DNA from 3 places in the Citrobacter freundii complex sp. 2025EL-00176 genome. Region 2 is predicted to be linked to each of the others. Evidence: predicted binding sites of a transcription regulator. Region 2 holds the regulator's gene; each other region holds the start of a gene.
The links. Region 2 encodes PurR, which represses purine synthesis genes. Its sites were predicted from a motif close to CANGCAAACGTTTGCNTG; they were not measured.
Positions count from the first base shown of each region.

Region 1: a site for PurR is predicted at 846-863, ahead of ACVXHP_RS19370 (nucleoside-specific channel-forming protein Tsx). Genes of this name have one in related genera too.
Region 3: a site for PurR is predicted at 751-768, ahead of carA (glutamine-hydrolyzing carbamoyl-phosphate synthase small subunit). Genes of this name have one in related genera too.

Region 1 is NZ_JBRYHT010000012.1:46,900-49,106, reverse strand. Features, by position in the region: gene nrdR (transcriptional regulator NrdR) at 1-8, opposite strand, end outside; gene ACVXHP_RS19375 (SadB/YajI family lipoprotein) at 163-702, shown strand; gene ACVXHP_RS19370 (nucleoside-specific channel-forming protein Tsx) at 1,001-1,864, shown strand.
Region 2 is NZ_JBRYHT010000001.1:770,993-773,199, reverse strand. Features, by position in the region: gene ACVXHP_RS03805 (MFS transporter) at 1-26, opposite strand, end outside; gene cydH (cytochrome bd-I accessory subunit CydH) at 202-291, opposite strand; gene purR (HTH-type transcriptional repressor PurR) at 589-1,614, shown strand; gene punR (DNA-binding transcriptional activator PunR) at 1,611-2,207, opposite strand, start outside.
Region 3 is NZ_JBRYHT010000006.1:70,763-72,969, forward strand. Features, by position in the region: gene dapB (4-hydroxy-tetrahydrodipicolinate reductase) at 1-404, shown strand, start outside; gene carA (glutamine-hydrolyzing carbamoyl-phosphate synthase small subunit) at 860-2,008, shown strand; gene carB (carbamoyl-phosphate synthase large subunit) at 2,027-2,207, shown strand, end outside.

The sequences.
Region 1 (2,207 bases), on a different contig from region 2:
CAATGCATACGGCGTCCTGTACCTCAGTGGTTAACAGCAATCTATTTTACCCTGAACTGGCGTGACAACAAAGGCGCAGCGCTTTTGAGACAAAGGATCGATGCCTTCGTGCTCTGCGCACACTACCATTATGCTATCGCGACAATGAAGGAAGTAATCACAATGACAAGACGTTACCTAAGAATTCTCCTGGTGGGAAGCCTCTTTAGTCTTAGCGCCTGCGCGCAGCAAAGCGAAGTACGCCAGATGCATCAAAGCGTAAGCACGCTAAATAAAGAGATGACGCAGCTTAATCAGGAAACGGTAAAAATTACGCAACAAAATATGTTGAATGCCAAATCGACCAGTGGCGCCTACCTGTTACCGGGCTCCAAAACCCCTGCCCGTCTGGAGAGTCAGATCGGCACGTTACGTATGTCTCTGGTGAATATTGCGCCGAACGCCGACGGCACGCGCCTGACGCTGCGGATTCAGGGTGAATCCAATACACCTTTACCCGCCTTTAGCGCCACCGTCGAGTACGGCCAAATTCAGGGTACCACGGAGAATTATCAGGAAGTGAACGTTCAGAACCAACTGGTCAACGCCCCGGCAAGTATTCTTGCCCCCAGCGACGTAGATATTCCGTTGCAGATAAATGGTCTCTCCCCCGACCAGTTGGGATTTGTTCGCATTCACGACGTACAGCCTGTTAGCCAATAAACTTTTTCGCGGAACGTTTTGTGCGTTCCGCAACATCATTTCCGCCTCTTTTGTTACTCCCCTGACATAAGCGATATTTCTGTTAAAACTTGGCAACATTCATAGGAGCCAGTACAATTCGCCGCCTAAAGTACGCAAACGTGAACGCAATCGATTACGTAAATGATAGAACTGTGAAACAAGACATATTTTTGTGAACAATGATTTTTATAATAGGCTCCGAAGAATTACGAAATATTTAGAAACGCAATTTGCGCATTTTTCACTCCCGAAAGGGATTTCAAACAGTGGCATACATATGAAAAAAACATTACTTGCAGCCGGTGCAGTGCTGGCGCTCTCCTCGTCTTTTACTGCCAACGCAGCAGAAAATGACAAACCGCAATATCTGTCAGACTGGTGGCACCAAAGCGTCAACGTGGTGGGCAGCTACCACACCCGTTTCTCTCCGAAACTGAACAACGACGTGTATCTGGAATACGAAGCGTTTGCCAAAAAAGACTGGTTTGACTTCTATGGCTACATCGATATCCCGAAAACCTTCGACTGGGGTAACGGTAACGACAAAGGCATCTGGTCTGATGGTTCCCCGCTGTTTATGGAAATCGAACCGCGTTTCTCCATCGACAAACTGACCGGTGCTGACCTGAGCTTTGGACCGTTCAAAGAATGGTACTTCGCCAACAACTACATCTACGATATGGGTGATAACAAAGCCAGCCGCCAGAGCACCTGGTATATGGGTCTGGGTACCGATATCGACACTGGTCTGCCGATGGGTCTGTCCCTGAACGTGTATGCTAAATACCAGTGGCAGAACTATGGCGCCTCCAACGAAAACGAGTGGGATGGTTACCGTTTCAAAGTGAAATACTTTGTACCGATCACCCAGGTTTGGGGCGGTCAGTTGACCTACATCGGCTTCACCAACTTCGACTGGGGTTCAGATTTGGGTGATGATCCGAACCGCACCAGCAACTCTATCGCTTCCAGCCACGTGCTGGCGCTGAACTACGATCACTGGCACTACTCCGTAGTCGCGCGTTATTTCCATAACGGCGGCCAGTGGAAAGGTGGGGATACCCTGAACTGGGATGGTAGCGACTTCACTGCGAAATCAACCGGTTGGGGTGGTTACCTGGTTGTAGGTTACAACTTCTAATCCCGATATTTATCGCAGACAAGCCAGCTTAACCGCTGGCTTTTTTTGTTCCACAGCCAGGCTGTAATGATGATCAGTTAAGCATGTATGGAGAACGTTTTGCTCTGAATAAGTTTCCGTTCACCTTATGTGCATTGCTTCTCTGATATCGCTATACCCGTGAACGTGCAAGGGAGGCTCACCGCCACCTCCCTTGCATCCCAGGCTCCCGGCGGGAAAATCGTCGCGATGCGAGCTATTCGTCTTATGCCGTCTGCCTGTCGGGTCGGGGCCGAGCATGCGTCCATGCACGCCGTCCCCTCTGCCCGCATCCCTGCGGGCAGCCCCGGTCAGCCGTCAACGC
Region 2 (2,207 bases):
GCCAGTAAGGGATAATTGATTTTCATATATCGACTCCGTAACGTCGAGCCGTGGCGCGACATAAAATAAGAGTCAAAAGCATGACATTGATCGCAAAATTAATAAAGTTAACAAAATTGCAAAAGACTTTTGCTTATTCGCAAACAATAGAGGGGAAACAGATGCGGAAAGGATGAGGGAGAGCTAACTCCCTCGGGGAAATCAATGCAGCGCTGCGGTGAGGCCACCCGCGACGATCAAACCCAGAACAATAATGGTAGTCACTAACGAAAATTTCAGATCGGTGCTCATCAAGTTTTCTCCTTTTTATTCCCACACAAAAAGTGATATTGCGCATTTTTACACACTTGAAAGCAAAAATCTCTCACGATTTATATTGATAACTGCTTTTAACTCTTCCCCTTTTCGTTAAGATCAGACAAAATTCCACGCTTACTTGATTAGCGTACCGGCCATTGACCCCTTCCTGACGTTCCGTGTCGTTTTCCCGGCGTGCCGCAACCCCTACGTTGCGTTAAGGGTGTGTGAAGGCAAACGTTTACCTGGAGTATTCTCAGGAGCTTAGGATATGGTCTGGAGTGAGATGTAATGGCAACAATTAAAGATGTAGCGAAGCGAGCAAACGTTTCCACTACAACCGTATCACACGTAATTAACAAGACGCGCTTTGTCGCGGAAGAAACGCGTAATGCGGTTTGGGCTGCGATCAAAGAGCTGCACTATTCTCCAAGCGCAGTTGCGCGCAGCCTGAAGGTGAATCACACCAAGTCTATCGGCTTGCTGGCGACCAGCAGTGAAGCGGCCTATTTCGCCGAAATTATCGAAGCCGTTGAGAAAAACTGTTTCCAGAAAGGCTATACCCTGATTCTGGGCAACGCATGGAACAGCCTTGAAAAACAGCAGGCCTATCTGTCAATGATGGCGCAAAAGCGTGTTGATGGTCTGTTGGTGATGTGTTCTGAGTATCCGGAATCACTGCTTTCGATGCTCGAAGAGTATCGCCATATTCCGATGGTTGTGATGGATTGGGGCGAAGCTAAAGCTGATTTTACCGATACGGTCATTGATAACGCTTTCGAGGGCGGTTACATGGCGGGTCGGTATCTGATAGAACGCGGCCATCGCGAGATTGGCGCGATCCCGGGCCCGATGGAACGGAATACCGGGGCCGGTCGTCTGGCTGGCTTTATGAAAGCGATGGAAGAAGCGCTGATTAAGGTTCCCGACAACTGGATTGTACAGGGCGATTTTGAACCTGAGTCCGGTTATCGCGCCATGCAGCAAATTCTTTCACAGTCGCATCGTCCGACCGCCGTGTTCTGCGGTGGCGATATCATGGCGATGGGCGCGCTGTGCGCTGCTGACGAGATGGGACTGCGCGTACCGCAGGATGTCTCGCTCATCGGTTATGATAACGTGCGCAACGCCCGCTTCTTCACGCCAGCGCTGACGACCATTCACCAACCTAAGGATTCACTGGGTGAAACGGCCTTCAACATGCTGTTAGACCGCATCGTGAATAAACGCGAAGAGTCGCAGTCGATCGAGGTTCATCCGCGTCTGGTAGAGCGCCGCTCCGTTGCTGACGGTCCATTCCGCGATTATCGTCGTTAAGCCTGCTGTGCGGGGGCCTCATCTGGCTCCCGCAACCATTCTTTATTCAGCGTTTCGCTATCCCCTAAATAATCCAGCAACCAGCTCAGTGCGGGCGAGGTGTCGTTCTGCTGCCATGTCAGACAACACGCGGCATCAGGAAAGGGATTCTCCAACTGCAACGAGACCCATTTACCGCTATCAATCCACGGTTTGGCAAAATGTGTTGGTACCATGCCCACACACAATCCCGCAGACAAGCAGGTCGCTGAAGATTCCCAGTCAGGAACCACAACGCGCTTTTGGTTATCCAGTAACCAGGTAATACGTTTCGGCAATGTACGCGAGGTATCTTCGCGCACCAGCGACGGCCAGTTGCGCAACGTATCATCGCTTAGCGGCCCCGACATTGACGCCAGCGGATGATGGCTGGCCACCACGCAGCTCCAGCTCAGCATGCCCATGTCGCGGAAGGTATAGCGCCCCCCTACCGGAATGGCCTGCGTGGCGCCAATAGCCAGCTCTACGCGCCCATCTGAAAGCGCGTCCCAGACGCCATTAAACACTTCCTGAAAAACCAGCAGTTCGACATCATCAAAGTGACGATAGAAATC
Region 3 (2,207 bases), on a different contig from region 2:
TGGAGAAGGCGGCGAAAGTGATGGGTGACTATACCGATATCGAGATTATCGAAGCGCACCACCGCCACAAAGTGGATGCCCCGTCGGGAACGGCGCTGGCGATGGGCGAGGCGATCGCCGGGGCGTTGGATAAAGATTTGAAAGACTGCGCGGTCTACTCGCGCGAAGGTTACACCGGCGAGCGCGTACCGGGCACGATTGGTTTTGCGACCGTACGCGCCGGTGACATTGTCGGTGAACATACCGCCATGTTTGCCGATATTGGCGAGCGTATTGAAATCACCCATAAAGCGTCCAGCCGCATGACCTTTGCCAATGGCGCAGTGAGATCGGCGATTTGGCTGAAGTCTAAGTCAAATGGTCTTTTTGATATGAAAGATGTGCTTGATTTACGCAGTTTATAGGTTTTGTTACCCTTCGTGATGTGGTTATGGTAATCATAATTATTTGATTACATAGGGCAATATTTTATTGCCCTTTAATTTTTAGTTTTTTAATTTAGTTTTTTGTTTAAACTCGTATTTATCTATATCTTTCTGCTTTATTCTGTTATCTCAATGTAAATTTTGACCAAATGGTCCACTTTTTTCTATCGCTCTTCCGGTTTTTACACTCTTTACCTTCCGCAAGCGTTTTCCACCCTGAGTTAGCTGATCTTTTTGCCTGTTAAATCGAGTGATTTATCCCAGTGACGTAAAATAATAATAAAAATTGCCCTTTTGGGTAGACTTTTACGTGGGCTATCTCTAGAATGCCGCCGTTTGCCAGAAATCCATAGGTAAGCAAATTTGCATTGATTCATGAGCTGTTAATGAATTAATATGCAAATAAAGTGAGTGAATATTCTCTGGAGGGTGTTTTGATTAAGTCAGCGCTATTGGTTCTGGAAGACGGAACCCAGTTTCACGGTCGGGCCATAGGGGCAACAGGTTCGGCGGTTGGGGAAGTCGTTTTCAATACTTCAATGACCGGTTATCAAGAAATCCTCACTGATCCTTCCTATTCCCGCCAAATCGTCACTCTTACTTATCCTCATATCGGTAATGTCGGCACCAATGAAGCCGATGCAGAATCTTCTCAGGTACACGCTCAGGGTCTGGTCATTCGCGACCTGCCGCTGATTGCCAGCAACTACCGCAACACCGAAGACCTCTCTTCTTACCTCAAGCGCCATAACATCGTGGCGATTGCCGATATCGATACCCGTAAGTTGACCCGTCTGCTGCGTGAAAAAGGCGCTCAGAACGGCTGCATCATCGCAGGCGATAATCTGGATGCTACGCTGGCCTTAGAAAAAGCCAAAGCGTTCCCGGGCCTGAATGGGATGGACCTGGCAAAAGAAGTGACCACCGCTGAATCCTACAGCTGGACGCAGGGTAGCTGGACGCTGGCGGGTGACCTGCCGGAAGCGAAATCCGCAGAAGAGCTGCCGTTCCACGTGGTGGCCTACGATTTTGGCGCCAAGCGCAATATTCTGCGCATGCTGGTAGATCGCGGCTGCCGCCTGACGGTGGTACCGGCGAAAACCTCCGCGGAAGACGTGCTGAAGATGAATCCGGACGGTATCTTCCTGTCTAACGGCCCTGGTGACCCGGCGCCGTGCGACTATGCCATCGCGGCGATTGAGAAATTCCTCCAGACCGACATTCCGGTATTTGGCATCTGCCTCGGCCATCAGCTGCTGGCGCTGGCGAGCGGTGCGAAGACCATCAAGATGAAATTTGGTCACCACGGTGGTAACCACCCGGTGAAAGACATGGATAAGAATGTGGTGATGATCACTGCGCAGAACCACGGCTTTGCGGTGGATGAAGACTCGCTGCCAGCCAACCTGCGCGTAACCCATAAATCCCTGTTCGACGGCACCCTGCAAGGCATTCATCGTACCGATAAACCGGCGTTCAGCTTCCAGGGCCACCCCGAGGCGAGCCCAGGCCCGCACGACGCTGCGCCGCTGTTCGACCATTTTATCGAGTTAATTGAGCAATACCGTCAGTCCGCGAAATAATCAGGAGTAATAAGAGCCATGCCAAAACGTACAGATATAAAAAGTATCCTGATTCTGGGCGCGGGCCCGATTGTTATCGGTCAGGCGTGTGAGTTTGACTACTCCGGTGCCCAGGCGTGTAAAGCGCTGCGCGAAGAGGGTTACCGTGTCATTCTGGTGAACTCCAACCCGGCCACCATCATGACAGACCCGGAAATGG